4 regions of the Sphaerisporangium cinnabarinum genome follow, and region 3 is predicted to be linked to each of the others. Evidence: riboswitches for the same ligand, from Rfam matches in the RefSeq annotation. Region 3 holds a riboswitch; each other region holds the start of a gene.

Region 1 (4,162 bases), on a different contig from region 3:
TGACGGGCGGTGGGCGGGTGGTGGCGGGAGAGGGCTGCGAGGGTCAGCCGACGAGCTCGGCGGGGTGCGCCGTCGTGGGCTCGCCGTCGCCGCGCGTCGTGCCGGGGCGGGCGAGGCCGAGGTGCTCGCGCAGGGTCGTGCCCGCGTACTCGGTGCGGAACGAGCCGCGCTCCTGGAGCAGCGGGACGACCTGGTCGAAGACGTCGTCGAGCCCGCCCGGCGTGAGGTGGGGCACGAGGATGAAGCCGTCGGAGGCGTCCTCCTGGACGTGCCGGTCGATGTCGTCCGCGACCTGCTGCGGCGTGCCGACGAACCCGCCGCGCGACGTCACCTGGATGACGAGCTCGCGGATCGACCACCCGTTCGCCTCGGCCTGCTCGCGCCACGCCGCGGCGACCGCCGCCGGGTCCTTCGCGTGCCGCACCCGGCCGCGCGTGATCGACAGGTTCTCGGTGTCGGGGTCGACGTCGGGCAGCGGACCCTCGGGGTCGTACGCCTCGAGGTCGCGGCCCCAGACCTGCTCGAGGAACGCGATCGCCGTCGGGCCCGAGACCTGCTGGAGCCGGATCTCCCGGGCGCGCTCCTCCGCCTCGGCGGGCGTGTCGCCCAGCACGACGACGGTCGCGGGCAGGATCTTCAGGGAGTCGCGCTCGCGCCCGTGGGCCGCGAGCCGCCCCTTGACGTCCTCGTAGAACGCGCGCCCCGCGTCGAACGTCGAGTGCGCGGAGAACACGACGTCGGCGGTCGCGGCGGCGAAGTCGCGCCCGTCGGCCGAGTCGCCCGCCTGGAACAGGACGGGGTGGCCCTGCGGGCCCCGCGGCGTCTCGAACAGCCCGACGACGTCCGCGTACGTCCCGTGGTGCGCGACCGGTCGCACCGCACCCGGCCGCAGGAACTCGCCCGCGATCCGGTCGGCCAGCACGGCGTCGTCGTCCCACGAGTCCCACAGGGCGCGCGCGACCTCGACGACCTCGGCCGCCCGCGCGTACCGCTCGGGGTAGGGCAGGTAGCCGCCGCGGCGGAAGTTGGCGCCCGTGAAGGCGTCGGGGCTCGTCACGAGGTTCCACGCCGCGCGCCCCTCGGAGAGCAGGTCGAGCGTCGCGAACTGCTTCGCGAGCTCCCACGGCTCGTTGAACGTCGTGTTGATCGTGCCCGCGAGGCCGAGCCGCTCCGTGACGGCGGCGAGCGCGGCGAGGACGGGCAGCGTGTCGGGGCGGCCGACGACGTCGAGGTCGTGGATGCGGCCCTTGTGCTCGCGCAGGCGCAGGCCCTCGGCGAGGAAGAAGAAGTCGAGCCTCGCGTCCTCGGCACGGCGCGCGAGGTGCTCGAACGACGCGAAGTCGATCTGGCTGCGCGAGCGGGGGTCGCTCCACACGGTGGTGTTGTTGACGCCCGGGAAGTGGGCGCCGAGGTGGATCTGCTTGCGGGGTCGGGTGCTCATGTCGGGTCCGCCCGGGCTCAGGCGATCGCCGCGTAGCGGTTCGCGGGGTGCGGGAGGCCGAGCGTGTCGCGCAGCGTCGTGCCCGGGTACGCGGTGCGGAACAGCCCCATGCCCTGGAGCAGCGGCACGACCCCGTCGACGATCGCGTCCAGGTCCGTGCTCAGCGACGACGGCCGCAGCAGGAAGCCGTCGGCGGCGCCGGCGTGCGCCCACTCCTCGACCGTCGCCGCGAGGTCGCGCGCCGTGCCGACGTGCGTCAGCGAGTCGGTGTCCCACGAGACGCCCTCGAGGTCCTCGAGCAGGTCGAGGCGCGCCTGGGCGCTCGCCCGCGTGTCCCCGACGACGACGTACGCGTCCACGAGGACCCGCAGCCCGTCGGGGTCGCGCCCGGCGCCCGCGGCGGCGTCGCGCACCTGCGCCCGCAGCGCGACCGCCTCGTCCCGCGTCGCCGCGCGGACCCGCACGACGTCGGCCCGCCGGGCCGCGAGGTCGAGCGACGCCGGCGTGCTTGCCCGCACGACGACGGGCGGCTGGCCCTGCGGCGGGCGCGGGGTGATCGACGGCCCCTTGACCGCGAACCGGATGCCCTCGTGGTCGACGTGGTGCAGCTTCTCGCGGTCCACGAACCGGCCCGTCGCGACGTCGCGGATCTCGGCGTCGTCCTCCCACGAGTCCCAGAGCCGCGTGACGACGTCGACCGCCTCGTCCGCCTCGGCGACGGCGTCGGGCTCGTCCTGGGCGCCCTTGCGCCCGAAGGCCGCGGCCTCGGCCGGGGTCGTGGACCACCCGACCTGCCACCCCGCGCGGCCGGAGCTCACGTGGTCGATCGTCGCGACCGCCTTGGAGACGTGGAACGGCTCGGTGTGGGTGGTCGTGACGGTCGGGACGAGGCCGATGCCCGCGCTGCGCGGCGCGAGCCGGGACGCGACGAGCGCGGCGTCGAGCCGGCCGCGCACGGACCCGTTGCGGCCCGGCTGGAGGGTGAACGCGTCGTCGAGCGTGACGAGGTCGAGCAGGCCGCGCTGGGCGGTGGCGACGAGCTCGACGAGGCGCTTGGCGTCGAACAGGCGCCGGGCCTGGGAGCCCACGGTCCGCCAGGCGGCGGGGTGCGCACCGGCGTCGGTGAGGTCGACGCCCAGGTGGACGGTGCGGGCGGGGCGGGCGGGGCGGGGGTCGGGCATCGCGAGGATCCGTTCTGGGACAGGCGCCGACCGCACGCTCAGGGCGCGGCGGGGTGCCAGGGGGTGGGCAGGGTCGCCCCGCCGCGGGGCGGCAGGGCGGGGCCGGGGAGGCCGGAGGGAGGCCCGTCACGGCGTGCGCGCGGGCGCGCGCGGCGTCAGGAGCGGGGCGTCGTCAGCGACAACAGGTGACGCGCGCGGGGGCGCCGACCGGACAGGAGACGACGGCCGCACCGCGGACCGGACAGGGGCACGTCGGCGCGTGCGGGGTGCTCACCGCGGTGCTCGACTCTCGCCGGTCCATCGTCCGTCTCCTTCGTGCCCGTCGCCGGGCGCCGCGTCGTTGCCCCGCACCGCGCGGGTCGCGCGTCGCGGGACCTGGTCCTCACCCGGGGCACCCCGCCGCGCGGGAGGGTTGCCGTCCGACGAGCCGGGGCTTGGCGTCGGAGCTCATGACCATGTCCTGTGCCGAGGTCCGTGGACCTCGGTTGCGCGGGAACTTACGAGCGGGCACGGAGGGTGTCAACGCACCGCCAGAACCTTCCCACATACTGGACCTGATCGGTCAACTTTGAGCGCCGACCGCTCTTGTTTGCACCAAGTGCATCGATGCACCTAGTGTCAAGAGGTGCCTCCCCTGCCCGGACCCGAGCGCCCGACCGCGCCCGCGACGGACGCCTCCGACCTCGCCGGCCCCGGCCCGGACGCCCCCGCTCCGGACGCCCCCGCTCCGGACGCCCCCGCTCCGGACGCCCCCGCTCCGGACGCCCCCGCTCCGGACGCCGCGGCTCCCGACCGTCGCGCGGCCCTGCGCGCGCGCCACCGCCGCGCGATCGTCGCCGCCGCCGCGACGCTCATGGAGGAGAAGGGCGGTGCGCGCTTCACCGTCGACGAGCTCGCGGCACGGGCCGACGTCGCGCGCCGCACGATCTTCAACCACTTCGCGTCGCTCGACGACGTCGTCGTCGAGGTCTGCGAGGACGTGCTGGGCTCGGTCGTCGAGACGCTCGGGGCGAGCGCGGCCGAGCCGGGCACCGACCGCCCCACGCCCCTCGACGACGTCACCGCGGCGCTGCGCGGCACGGACCTCGTCGGCCCCATGGCCTACCTCACGCGGGCCCTCGGCGGCACCGCGACCGAGCCCACGCCGCGCGTCACGACGATGGTCGTGCGCACCTTCACCCACCTCGCCGAGCGCCTCGTCGCGGCCACCACGCGCCGGCACCCGGACGTCGACCCGCTCGAGATCGAGATGCTCGTGGGCGCGCTCATGGCCGGGGTCCTCGTCATCCAGCGTCGCTGGTGGGCCGAGACCGGTGCCGCCGACGACGACGCCTCGCGCGAGGTCTGGGCAGGCCTGCTCGACCGCCTCGTCGAACGGATCCGCGCCGGCTGGGCGGACCCGGCCTGACGCGACCCGCACCCTCCCCGCCCCCGCGACCACCTCTCCCGCCACGCCACCCCCGCCACCCCGGGCGCACCCGTCGGACCCGGACCGGACTCCCACCGAAGGATCCTCATGGCTGAACTCCTCTACCGCCTC
Region 2 (4,162 bases), on a different contig from region 3:
CCCGCCCAGATGCCGTCGTCGACGAGGGCGCCGAGCGCGGGCGCGTGGGTCGCGGCGAGCGGTTCGAGACGGACGCCGAAGCCTTCGAGGACGGTGTCGTGCTGCACCCGCACATCCCACCACACCGCCCGTGCCCCGACGGCGTGCGAGCCCGGCCGACCGTGGTTACGGTCGAGAGGTACCGACGAGAGGAGCACCCATGGGACTCGGAGACAAGGCCAAGCACGCCGCTGAAGAGGCGGGTGGCAAGCTCAAGGAAGGCGCGGGCAAGCTCACGGACAACGAGCGGCTCGAGGCCGAGGGCCAGGGCGACCAGGCCAAGGCCAACGTCAAGCAGGCGGGCGACGACGTCAAGGACGCGTTCGACCGCTGAGATGCTCCACCGTTCGACCACGAGGGCTCCGCTTCGGCGGGGCCCTCGCGGCGTCTCCGGGACCGTGCGCTCGCGGCGATCGGGGCGGAACGCTCAGGGCAGGACCGCCCGGGCGGGGTGGGTCAGGACGCGGCGAGCGGCCGGACGTCCGCCGGCGCCGCCGGCGCGAGCACCGGGACGACGCGCGGGGCGGTGATCCGCGCGAGGAGGCCCACCTCGACCCCGGGCCACTCGGGCGCGAGGATCGAGAAGAGCACGGAGTCGGCGCGCGTCCCGTCGGGCGCGGTGCGGTGGCCGCGCATGACGCCCTCCTCGTGGGCGCCGAGACGGCGCATCGCGCCCAGCGAGCGCTCGTTGCGCGTGTCGACGCGGAAGCCGACCCGGTGCACGTCCCACGTCTCGAACGCGTGGCGCAGCAGGAGCCACTTCGTCACGGGGTTGACGAGGCTCCCCCACGTGGAGCGCGCGTAGAACGTGCGGCCCACCTCCACGCGGCGGTCGACGAGCGACAGGTCGCGGAACGCCGTGCTGCCGAGCACGGCGCCGGGCGCGCCGTCGGGGTCGACGGTGCGCACGACGAAGCCCGTGAGGTCCGGGGCCGCGCGCGTCGCGGCCACGAGATCGGCCATCCCCGCGACCCCGTAGGGCAGGGGGATGCTCATGCCTGACCACATCGCCTCGTCGACGAGGCCGGCCAGCGTCTCAGCGTGCTCCAGGGCCAGCGGTTCCAGGCGGAAACCGTGCCCCGAGAGGACGACGTCGTGCAGCACAGCGCATATCAGAGCACACGCGGAACACCGCGCCAAGAGGGTCCGGCGACGCGGTGGACAACGCTCGGCGACGGCCCGGTGAACGGGCTCCCCCGTCGGCCGCCGACGCCGGTCAGACGGCCGGTCCGCAGCCCGCGGCGTCGGCGAGGAAGCCCGCCGCGGCGGTCGCGAAGAGACCCTCCAGGCCGGACCCCGCGGGGACCGGGCGGGGGTCGTCCACGACGGCCCAGCAGCCGTCGACGACCTCGTACCGGGTCGCCGGGCCCTGCTCGACGTACGCGCGCACGGCCTCGACGAGGCGCACGACGTCCGCGCCCGTCGTCCCGACGCCCACCGAGGCGCGGATCGCGCCCGCGTCGTAACCGAGGCGCGCGAGCAGCGGGTGCGCGCAGAACCGCCCGTCGCGCACGCCGATGCCGTGCTCGGCCGAGAGGTAGGCGGCGACGAGGCCCGGATCGTGGCCCTCGACGGCGAACGTCACGACGCCGACCGGGTCGACGGCGTCGTCCCAGACGCGCACGACCCGGACACCGGGGACGGCCTCGAGGCCCGCGACGAGGGCCGTGCGCAGCGCCGCCTCGTGCGCGTGCAGGTCGGCCGGGTCGAGCGCGGCGAGCGCGTCGCACGCCGCCGCGAGCGCCGCGGCGCCCACCACGTTCGGCGAGCCGGCCTCGTGGCGCGCGGGCGCCGTCTGCCACTGGGTCCCGGTCACCGCGACGTGACGCACGGCGCCGCCGCCCGCGAGGTAGGGCGTGCCCGCGTCGAGCCAGTCACGACGCCCGACGAGCGCGCCCGCGCCGAACGGCGCGTAGGTCTTGTGCCCCGAGAAGGCGACGTAGTCGGCGCCCGACGCGGCGAGCGAGAACCCGCGGTGCGGGACGAGCTGGGCGCCGTCGAGCACGACGCGCGCGCCGGCGTCGTGCGCGGCGCGGACGACCTCGGTGATCGGCAGGGACTCGCCCGTGACGTTGGACGCGCCGGTCACGGCGACGAGCGCGTACGGGAAGCGCGCGAGCTCGGTGCGCAGGCCCGAGAGCGTCTCCGCGACGGACGCGCCGCCCGCGAGGACCGTCGCGCCGCCCGTGCGCTGCCACGGCAGCAGGTTCGCGTGGTGCTCTACGTCGAGGACGAGCACGCGCCCGGGCGTGCCGTCCGCGTTCGCCGGGACGCAGCCCGCGAGCAGGTTGAGCGAGTCGGTCGTGTTGCGCGTGACGACCGTGACGTCGTCCTCGCGCGCGCCGACGAACGCGCCGATCGTGCGCCGCGACGCCTCGTAGAGCGCCGTGGAGACCTGCGACAGGTAGCCCGCGCCGCGGTGCACGCTCGCGTAGAGCGGCAGCACCTCGGTCACGCGGTCGGCCACCGAGCGCAGCGCCGGGGCCGACGCCGCGACGTCGAGGTTCGCGTACGGGACGCTGCGGCCGTCGACGAGCGGGACGAGCGTGTCCCCGCCGACGACGGGCAGGAGCGCGGGCGCGTCGGCGAGCGCCGTGAGGACAGGGGCCGGGGCGTCGGTGGGACACGAGACGTCCGCGAGAGCAGTCATGGCACAGTCCTCCAGGGTCGTCCGGGGAGAACCTCCCCGCGCTTGCCACCCGCCGGTCGGCGTGCGGCCTGGTCGTCACCCGGGGCACCCCGCCGCGAGAGGAGGGTTGCCGGCCAGCAAACCGGGGTTTCGCGCTGGCACTCATGACCTGTCGACCAGGATGTCCGTGAGCACCGCAGCGTGTCAACCGGTGGTCACGGCGTCTCGGATGGCGGGACGTGGCATGCAACGCCGGGGGCTGCGGCCGGGGCCGCGCGGCGTCGGGCACCCCCGCCCCGACGCCGGTCCCCGAGACGGGCGTTCCGCGCGTCGGACGCGTGGCGTACGATCCGAGCCAACCATCCGGAGCGGCCGAGTGACGTGGCACGTCGACGCCGCAGCAACCCCCCGGACCGCCTCGGCGGCCGGGCGCAGGGTGCTACTGCCACGATCGATGGAGGAGGACTCTCATGAGCGACCAGTCCCAGCAGGCGTCGGCAGCGGGGTCGGCGCTGCCCGACGCGCGACCCGCCGTCGGCTACGCCGGCGACCTCACCCCGCAGCAGGCGTGGGACCTGCTCGCGCACGACGAGCGCGCCGTGCTCGTGGACGTCCGCACGGAGGGCGAGTGGCGCACCATCGGCGTGCCCGACGCCACGGAGCTCGGTCGCGACGTCGTGTTCGACGAGTGGGTGACCCCGACGGGCCCCAACCCGCGGTTCCTGGACCAGCTCGTCGAGGCGGGCCTGACGCCCGGCGACGAGCGTCCCGTCGTGTTCCTGTGCCGCTCGGGCCAGCGGTCGATCGGCGCGGCGCGCGCGGCCACGGCCGCCGGGCTCGGGCCGTCGTACAACGTGCTCGAGGGCTTCGAGGGGGCCCAGGGATTCTCGGGCCTGCGGGACGTCGAAGGCTGGAAGGTCCGCGGGCTGCCCACCACGACGTTCGACGAGGCCGCCCGGTGAGCGCGGCCGTGCCCGGGAGCGTGCCCGGCGGCTCCGGCCGCAAGCCCCTGCCCGCGAGCGCCCGCCCCGCGACGCTCGCCGTGCGCGGCGGTCACGCGCGCACCGAGTTCCAGGAGACGTCCGAGGCGCTGTTCCTCACCCAGGGCTACACGTACGACCGCGCGGCGGACGCCGAGGCCGCGTTCCAGGGAGAGCTCGACCGGTTCGTCTACTCGCGGTACGGCAACCCCACCGTGCACACGTTCGAGGAGCGTCTGCGCCTCCTGGAGGGCGCGGAGGCGTGCTACGCGACGGCGTCCGGCATGTCTGCCGTGTTCACGGCGCTCGCGGCGCTGGTGCGGTCCGGGTCGCGCATCGTCGCGGCGCGCGCGCTCTTCGGGTCGAGCCTCGTCATCTTCGACGAGATCTTCGCGAAGTGGGGCGTGCGGACGGACTACGTCGACGGTCACGTGCTGTCGCAGTGGGAGGAGGCGCTGTCCACCCCCGCGGACGTCGTCTTCTTCGAGACGCCGTCCAACCCCATGCAGGACAT
Region 3 (4,162 bases):
GCCGCACGTCCTCTGCCGAGCCGGGGATCTCTCCCGACCCGGAGGTCTCCGTGGGGAGCGGGCCCGGGTTCGGCACCGGGCGGAGGTCGGTCGCGAGCGCGCGGTATGCCCTCTCGACCGCTTCGGTGAGCTCCTCGGCGTTCGCCGGGTCGGTGACGAGGATCGGCTCGTCGAGCTGCACCCACGGCGCGCCGGTCGCGGCGAGCGCACGCAGCAGGTCGGCGTAGGCGGCGACGACGTCGTCCAGACGATCGAGCGGCGAGTACCCGGCGGGCGCGTCGTCCGCGGCCTTGGACAGCGCGAGGAACGTCACCGGCCCGACGACGACGGGCCGCGTCACGACGCCGGCCTCCTTCGCTTCGACGAACTCGCGGACGACGCGGTCGTCGACGAACCGGATCGGGGTGTCCGGGCCGATCTCGGGCACGAGGTAGTGGTAGTTCGTGTCGAACCACTTGGTCATCTCGAGCGGGGCGTCATCGCCCTGCCCCCGGGCCACGGTGAAGTAGCCCGCGAGGTCGAGGCGGCCCGCGTCGTCGACCAGCGACGCGAACCGCGACGGCACGGCACCGAGGGACGCGGCGACGTCGAGCACCTGGTCGTAGTAGGAGAACGTGCCGGGGACGGACGCGTCGTCGGCGCCGAGGCCGAGCTCGACGAGGCGGCGCACGGTCGCGAGGCGCAGCCCGCGGGCCGTGGCCTCGAGCTCCTCGGCCGACGTCTTGCCGGCCCAGAACGCCTCGACGGCCTTCTTCAGCTCGCGGCGGCGCCCGATGCGCGGGTAGCCGAGCACGGTCCCGGCGGGGAATCCGACCGGGTTCTGGGTAGGGGAGGGTACGGAAGTGGCCATGATCGAAACCTCTTGCTGGTCCGGAGGACCGGTCAGACGGGCGCGCCGTGCGTGGCGGCGCTCGTCGGGGGCAGGGAGGTGCCGGTGACCCACGGCCCGCTGGCCAGGTCCGGGACGAGCGGGGCGGCGGCGGCGCTGGCGCCGCCCCCGGTCCCGCCCGACCCGCCGCCGAGGTGGACACCCTCGAGCAGGTCAAGAGCGGCGCGGTGCTTGTTGAACGTGTACACGTGCAGACCGGGCGTGCCCGCGTCGAGGACGCGCTGCGCGAGGTCGACCGAGTACGCGATCCCGTAGGCGTGCTGCGCCTCCGGGTCGGGCAGGGCGTCGAGCGCGTCCAGCAGGTGCTGGGGCGCGCGCACGCCCGTGAGCTCCTCGACGCGACGGAGCCGCGCGGGCTCCGTCGTGGGCAGCAGCCCGGCGAGGATGGGGATCGTCACGCCGGCCGCACGGGCCTCGGCGACGAAGTCGGTGTACGACGACGCGTCGTAGAAGAGCTGCGTGATCGCGAAGCTCGCGCCGGCCTGCTGCTTCTGCCACAGGCGGCGCACCTCCTGGGTGCGGGTCGTGCCGGCGGCGGGATTGCCGTCGCAGAACGTCGCGACGGCGATCGTCAGCGGCCGGGCCGCGCCGCGCAGCGCGACGGCCGGGTCGGACGCGCAGCGCGACGCCTCGACCTCGCGCAGCAGGGCGACGAGCTCGGTCGACGACCGGACGCCGTCGGGCGCGGGCTGCCAGTCCGGCTGGTCGCGCGGCGGGTCGCCCCGCAGCGCGAGGAAGCTCCGCACGCCCTCGTCGAGGAAGTCGGTGATGACCGACTCCACGTCCTCGCGCGACGCCCCGACGCACGTGAGGTGCGCGATCGGCAGCACGGGCGTGCCCTGGAGCAGACGTCCGACGACCTGGCGCGCGGTCGCGCGGTCGGTGCCCGCGGCGCCGTACGTCACGGACACGAAGTCGGGGTGCGTCGCGACGAGACGGCGTGCCGTCTCCCAGAACTTCGGGGCCGCGTCCGGTCGGCGCGGGGGCATGAGCTCGAACGACACCGTCGGCCGCGGACGGCCCGGACGGTGCGCGAAGGATGCCTCTGAGGTCATGCGTCACTCCATCGACCCTGGCGTTAGCACCTTTGTCCTCGGGAGGCTTCCGTCGGCGGGTTGCTGCGGTGTCGTCGAGCCAGGACTCTCGACCGCTCTGGATGGTTGCCACGATCCTACGACCCATCCGACATGCGGTCGAGAGCGCCCGCCAGGTGAGATGCGGAGGGTCGTCGGCGCTCCCGGTGCGACGAGTCTCAGGCCCTCCGGCGTTCGGGCACGTGCAGACGGCGGAGGAACCGGTCGGTGCGCAGCGGCGGGCCGCGCCGGTCGAGGAGCGACACGACGACGACGGTCGCCGTCGCGAGCGGGATGGTCCACGCGGCGGGCTGGGCGAGCAGGGCGCGCACGACGCCGGGTACGCCGTCGGCCGTGTCGCCGGACGGGCTCCCGTACCCCGCGGCGACGAGCGCGGACGACGCGAGCAGCGCCGTCGCGCACAGGACGGCGCCCACGACCATGCCCGCCACCGCGCCGCGCGCGGTGAGGCCGCGCCACCACACGCCGAGCAGGATCACGGGGGACAGGGCCGACGCCGCGAAGACGAACACCGTCCCGACGCTCGTCACGAGGCCCTGCGGGATGGTGACGAGCGCGAACGCGAGCGGGATGAGCGTGCACGCGACCGCCGACCAGCGGAAGGACCGCACGGTGCCGCCGAACAGGTCCTGGCTCACGACGCCCGCCAGCGCGACCACGAGCCCCGACGACGTCCCGAGGAACGCGGCGAACGCCCCGGCGACGACGAGCGCGGCGAGGAGCTCGCCGCCGAGCCCGGGCACGAGGCGGGTCGGCAGCGCGAGGACGACGGTGTCCGCCACCCCGGGCGCCGCGAGGTCGGGCGCGACGACCCGCGCCACGAGCCCGAGCGTGCTCGACACCATGTAGAACACGCTGATCATGACGAGCACGACGACGGTCGTGCGGCGGGCCGAGCCGCCGTCGGGCGAGGTGTAGAAGCGCACGAGGACGTGCGGCAGGCCGGTCGTGCCGAGCAGGAGGGCGAGCAGGAGCGAGACGGTGGCGTACGCGTCGAGGCCGCCCGGCCCGGCCTCGTGGGGGAACACGGCGGCGGGGTCGAACGTGACGACGGCGCCGCCGGGCTCGAACGCCCCGCCGAGCGCCATGAGCACGACGACGAGCGGCACCGCGAGGGCGGTGAGCTTGACCCAGAACTGGAACGCCTGGACGAACGTGATGGAGCGCATCCCGCCCGCGGCGACGACGGCGCTCACCACGACCGCGATCCCCACCGAGCCGACCCACGGCGGCACCGGGGCCACGCTCGTGATGACGAGCGCCGCCCCGTGGAGCTGCGGGACCACGTAGAGCCACCCGATGACGAGCACGAGCACGCTCGTCACGCGGCGCGCGACCACGGAGTCGAGCCGGGCGTGCACGAAGTCGGGGATCGTGTACGCGCCGCTGCGCCGCAGGGGGCCCGCGACGAACAGCAGGACGAGCAGGTAGCCCGCCGCGTACCCGACGGGGAACCAGAACGCCTCCGCGCCGGACAGCAGCACGAGGCCCGAGAGCCCGAGGAACGTGCCCGCGGACAGGTACTCGCCGCTGATCGCCGACGCGTTCCAGACCGGCCGCACGGTGCGCGACGCGACGAAGAAGTCGCTCGTGGTGCGCGAGATCCGCAGGCCGTAGAACCCGATGAGCCCGGTCGCGAGCAGGAGCAGCGCGATCGCGACGAGGGGCAGCGCGCTGGTCACGGCGCACCGCCGTCGTCGGGGCCGGGCTCGTCGGGCGTCACTCCCTCGGCGAGCGCGCGGTACCGGCGCTCGTTGCGCGCCGCCGCGACCGCGAAGACGACCGCGAACGCGACGATCACGGGGTAGAAGCCGTACGCGTGCACGAGCCACGGCAGCGGCACGCCGAGCACCACGACGTCGTCCAGCGCGGGCACGCCGCTCATCGTCACCGTGAGCAGCGTGACGACGGCGAGGAACGACGCCACGCACGCCAGCCCGAGCCGGAGCTGGGCCCGGACGAGCCCGCGCGTGTACGCGGTCGCGGCGTCGTCCGGTTCGCCGGTCCGCGCCGTGGCCGACGCCGCGCCGCCCCGCGGGGCGGAGCCCTCACCGGGGCCGGGGCGAGGGCCGGGGCTCGCGGCGGGGACGTCCGTGGACCGGACGCGCACGCGCGCGTCGCGGCGCGGGTCGGTGCCCGTCACGGCGCACCCCGGTGCGGCCCGAGGAGCGCCTCGCGG
Region 4 (4,162 bases), on a different contig from region 3:
TCCTCGTCCGCGACCAGCACGCGCACGCACGTCGCGCCGAGCGCCACGAGCCGGTCGCGCTCGGCCTCGAGCGCGGCGAGGCGCTCCGCCCCCACCAGTCCGGTGCCGACGCGCACGTCGAGGTGCACGCGGTTCTTGACGACCTTGCCCTCGGGGACGAGCTGGAAGTACAGGCGCGGCCCGACCCCCGTCGGGTCGCTGCACGCGGACCAGGCGTCCCGCTCCGCGGCCGGGAGCGCGGCCTCGGCGTCGTCCCAGGTGGCGAAGCCCTCCGGGGGCGGCACCGGGACGTAGCCCAGCACCTCGCACCAGAACCGGGCGACACGCCGTGGCTGCGCGCAGTCGAACGTGACCTGGACCTGCCTGACCGTCGCCATCCGGCCACCCTAGTCGCCCGACCCTTCTCGGCCGGAGGGCTTTTCGCGGGCGCACGACGGCCGCCGGTGCCACCGCTCTGCGCGGGGCACCGGCGGCCGTCGTCGTGCGGCTCGGGTCAGATGACGCCGAGCGCGAGGATCGCGTCGGCGACCTTGGTGAAGCCCGCGATGTTGGCGCCGAGCACGTAGTTGCCGGGGGTGCCGTACTCGTCGGCCGTCTCGACGCAGCGGTCGTGGATGCCCGCCATGATCTGCGCGAGACGGTCCTCCGTGTACTCGAAGGACCACGCGTCGCGCGACGCGTTCTGCTGCATCTCGAGGGCCGACGTCGCGACGCCACCCGCGTTGGCGGCCTTGCCCGGTGCGAAGAGGACGCCCGCCTCCTGGAGCAGCGCGACGGCGCTCGGCGTCGTCGGCATGTTCGCGCCCTCGGCGACCGCGACGACGCCGTTCGCGACGAGCTGCTTGGCCGCCGCCTCGTCGAGCTCGTTCTGCGTCGCGCACGGGAGCGCGACGTCGCACGGCACGTCCCAGATGGACCCGTCGGTGACGACGCGGGCACCGGGCCGGCGCGCGGCGTAGTCGGCGACGCGCCCGCGCTCGACCTCCTTGATCTGGCGCAGGAGCTCGAGGTCGACCCCGGCCTCGTCGACGACGTAGCCCGACGAGTCGGAGAAGGCGACCACGTTCGCGCCGAGCTGCTGTGCCTTGGCCGTCGCGTAGATCGCGACGTTGCCCGAGCCCGAGACGACGACGCGGCGCCCGTCGAGCTCCTGCCCGCGCGTCTCCAGCATGTTCTGCGCGAAGAGGACCGTGCCGTAACCCGTGGCCTCCGTGCGGACGAGCGAGCCGCCCCACGAGATGCCCTTGCCCGTGAGGACGCCGGACTCGTACCGGTTGGTGATGCGCTTGTACTGCCCGAAGAGGTAGCCGATCTCGCGGCCGCCCACGCCGATGTCGCCCGCGGGGACGTCCGTGTTCTCGCCGATGTGCCGGTAGAGCTCGGTCATGAACGACTGGCAGAACCGCATGACCTCGCCGTCGGACCGCCCGCGCGGGTCGAAGTCGGAGCCGCCCTTGCCGCCGCCGATGGGCATGCCCGTGAGCGAGTTCTTGAAGATCTGCTCGAAGCCGAGGAACTTCACGATGCCGAGGTAGACCGACGGGTGGAACCGCAGGCCACCCTTGTACGGGCCGAGCGCCGAGTTGAACTCGACGCGGAAGCCGCGGTTGATCTGCACGCGCCCGGTGTCGTCCACCCACGGGACCCGGAAGATGATCTGGCGCTCCGGCTCGCACACGCGCTCGAGGACGGCGGCCTCGACGTAGCGCGGGTGCTTGCGCAGCACGGGGCCGAGCGAGTCGAAGACCTCGCGCACGGCCTGGTGAAACTCGGCCTCGCCGGGGTTGCGACGCAGGACCTCGTCGTAGACGGACTGCAGTCGGCTGTCCATGGGTACTCCTCGTCTGACGCGGGCGGAACTCCTGCTGACGGTACGCCTGTGCCAGAAGCTCCCGTCACACCGTCTCACTCCGCGCGCACCGGCACGGGCGGCCGCGGGGCCGGGTCGGCCCGCACGAGGCGGCACCGGGCGGCACGAGGGGCACCGGCGACGACACATCCGTCCACCCACTGAGAAACCCTACCGATCCGGTGCAGTTTCTCGGGGCGGTTGCTATACCCGTCCCCAGGTCACGAGCGCCAGCGCCAAGCCCCGGCTCGCTGGCCGGCAACCCCCTGTCACGGCGGGGTGCTCCGGGAGATGACCAGGCCGGGCCCGGCCTGCCCCGCCACCGGCGAGGACGGCCCGCCCGGCAAGCGTGATCGACGACTACTGCGAGGTGCACATGACCCACCACCCCACCCACCCGACGGTGCTCGCCGTCTCGGGCAACCCGCGGCCCGGCTCGCGCACGCTCGGCGCCGCCGAGACGGTCGCGCGCCGCGTCGCCGACCTTCTCGGCACGGCCGACGTCGCCACGGTCGACCTGGCGCCGCTCGCCGGCGAGGTGCTCGCCGCCGACCACCCGGCGGCCGACGCCGCCCGCGCGCAGCTCGCCCGGGCGACGGTCGCCGTCGTGGCGACCCCGGTCTACAAGGCGTCGTACACCGGGCTGCTCAAGGCCTTCCTCGACCTCTACGGCCCCGACGGGCTCGCGGGCGTCGTCGTGGTCCCGCTCGTCGTGTCCGGGAACCCGGCGCACGCGCTCGTCGGGGAGGTGCACCTGCGACCCGTGCTCGTCGAGCTCGGCGCCGTCGTCCCGACCCGGTCGCTCACGGTCACCGAGCCGCAGCTCGCGGACCTGGGACCGGTCGTGGACGCGTGGCTCGCGCGCGAGGGCGACGCCCTGCGCCGCGCCGCGGCACCGCTCCCCCCGGCGGGGAACCTCCCGTCGGCCCGCACCGACGAGGCCGTCGCGGACGCGTTCGCGGGGATGGCCCGATGACCGCCGAGCTCACCCACCTGGAGGCCCTCCTGGCCGAGCAGGACGAGCCCCAGCTCTCCCCCGACGAGTACAAGGCCGTGTTCCGCGGCCACCCCGCGGGCGTCGCCGTCGTCGCGCTCGAGCACGACGACCGCCTCGTCGGCTTCACCGCGACGTCGGTCATCTCCGTCTCGGCCGCGCCCCCGCTGCTCGCGTTCTCGCTCGCGTCCACGTCGTCGTCGTGGCCCGCGGTCTCGACGGCGCGCACGCTGACCGTGAGCTTCCTCGCCGACCACCAGGACGATGTCTCGGCCCGGTTCGCGACGAGCGCCATCGACCGGTTCGCGGACGGCGGCTGGTCGCGCCTGCCGACGGGCGAGCCCGTGATCGACGGCGCGCTGTCGTGGGTGCGCGGGCGGGTCGTCCAGCGCACGCCGGTGGGCGACTCCTATCTCGTCTCGCTGCGCGCGCTCGGGTCGAGCGTCGGCGCCGCGCCCGGGGCGCCGCGCGGGTCGGCGGCGTCGCCGCTCGTCTACCACGACCGCACCTACCACCGGATCGGCGACCACTCCGCGCTCTGAGCGGCGGACGGGCGAGGGGCCCGACGGCGGTCGTCCCGCCGTCGGGCCCCTCGTCCGTCCCGTGCCGCCCCTCACGGGTGGTCCGTCACCAGCTCCAGCCGCGCGCGCTGAGCTCGAGCTCCTCGCGGAACCGCTCGTCGTCGCCGGTACGGAAGCCCGCGCGCAGGGGTGCGTCCGCGACCGGGAGCCCCGTGAGCCGGCAGGCCTCGCGCAGCAGCGCGTCGTAGGCGCCCTGGACCGCGAGGTAGTGGTGGGCGCGCGCGTAGACGTCCGGGTCGGCCTCGATGCGCCGGAGCTCCGCGGCGAGCGCGGTGAGCCGCACCTGCAGCGCGAGCGTCGTGAGCGGGTCCGGTGCCGCCGCGGCACGACGGCGACCGCCCGCCCGGTGGCTCGGAGGTCGCCCGGCGCGGCGCAGCACCCACCACGCGGCGGCGGCGGTGCACGCCGTCGCGCACCAGATCATGAGCAGCCACGACATCGGAGCCGACCTCTGCGCGGGGAGACCCACAGGACCTCTCCAGTCTAGGTCTCCCCAACCCCGCGAGGCAGGGTGGGCGGCCCCTTGTCCTCGCCGCCGCCCGCGCGGCGGGTCAGCCGTCGAGGAGGTCCGGCTGCGGGTGCCGCACGCCCTGGACGGCGGCGCGCGGGATCGCCGCGCCGATCGTCGCGACGTCGTCCGGCGTGAGCCCGACCGTGGCCGCCGCGACGTTCTGCTCCAGGTACGCGACGCGCTTCGTCCCCGGGATCGGGACGACGTCGTCGCCCTGCGCGAGGAGC

What was found. Region 3 has a riboswitch for S-adenosylmethionine ahead of ACZ4MO_RS17730 (methylenetetrahydrofolate reductase). Riboswitches for the same ligand answer to the same signal wherever they lie in the genome.
Region 1: linked by a shared signal. The riboswitch ahead of ACZ4MO_RS02370 (LLM class flavin-dependent oxidoreductase) and the one ahead of ACZ4MO_RS17730 (methylenetetrahydrofolate reductase) in region 3 are both predicted to bind S-adenosylmethionine.
Region 2: linked by a shared signal. The riboswitch ahead of ACZ4MO_RS02265 (aminotransferase class V-fold PLP-dependent enzyme) and the one ahead of ACZ4MO_RS17730 (methylenetetrahydrofolate reductase) in region 3 are both predicted to bind S-adenosylmethionine.
Region 4: linked by a shared signal. The riboswitch ahead of ACZ4MO_RS02445 (NAD(P)H-dependent oxidoreductase) and the one ahead of ACZ4MO_RS17730 (methylenetetrahydrofolate reductase) in region 3 are both predicted to bind S-adenosylmethionine.

The regions. Positions count from the first base shown of each region.
Region 1 covers NZ_JBVHRG010000001.1:536,478-540,639, reverse strand. The annotation lists gene ACZ4MO_RS02375 (NtaA/DmoA family FMN-dependent monooxygenase) at 44-1,441, opposite strand; gene ACZ4MO_RS02370 (LLM class flavin-dependent oxidoreductase) at 1,459-2,622, opposite strand; SAM riboswitch class IV at 2,970-3,077, opposite strand; gene ACZ4MO_RS02365 (TetR/AcrR family transcriptional regulator) at 3,248-4,030, shown strand; gene ACZ4MO_RS02360 (MMPL family transporter) at 4,139-4,162, shown strand, end outside.
Region 2 covers NZ_JBVHRG010000001.1:511,568-515,729, reverse strand. The annotation lists gene ACZ4MO_RS02280 (GNAT family N-acetyltransferase) at 1-107, opposite strand, end outside; gene ACZ4MO_RS02275 (CsbD family protein) at 200-373, shown strand; gene ACZ4MO_RS02270 (GNAT family N-acetyltransferase) at 496-1,143, opposite strand; gene ACZ4MO_RS02265 (aminotransferase class V-fold PLP-dependent enzyme) at 1,256-2,689, opposite strand; SAM riboswitch class IV at 2,723-2,838, opposite strand; gene ACZ4MO_RS02260 (rhodanese-like domain-containing protein) at 3,139-3,630, shown strand; gene ACZ4MO_RS02255 (O-succinylhomoserine sulfhydrylase) at 3,627-4,162, shown strand, end outside.
Region 3 covers NZ_JBVHRG010000013.1:54,393-58,554, reverse strand. The annotation lists gene metE (5-methyltetrahydropteroyltriglutamate--homocysteine S-methyltransferase) at 1-850, opposite strand, end outside; gene ACZ4MO_RS17730 (methylenetetrahydrofolate reductase) at 883-1,944, opposite strand; SAM riboswitch class I at 1,950-2,052, opposite strand; gene ACZ4MO_RS17725 (sodium:solute symporter family transporter) at 2,142-3,665, opposite strand; gene ACZ4MO_RS17720 (heavy metal transporter) at 3,662-4,126, opposite strand; gene ACZ4MO_RS17715 (LytR/AlgR family response regulator transcription factor) at 4,123-4,162, opposite strand, start outside.
Region 4 covers NZ_JBVHRG010000001.1:551,061-555,222, reverse strand. The annotation lists gene ACZ4MO_RS02455 (VOC family protein) at 1-377, opposite strand, end outside; gene gdhA (NADP-specific glutamate dehydrogenase) at 494-1,831, opposite strand; SAM riboswitch class IV at 2,069-2,171, shown strand; gene ACZ4MO_RS02445 (NAD(P)H-dependent oxidoreductase) at 2,226-2,825, shown strand; gene ACZ4MO_RS02440 (flavin reductase) at 2,822-3,385, shown strand; gene ACZ4MO_RS02435 (hypothetical protein) at 3,471-3,863, opposite strand; gene ACZ4MO_RS02430 (aldo/keto reductase) at 3,976-4,162, opposite strand, start outside.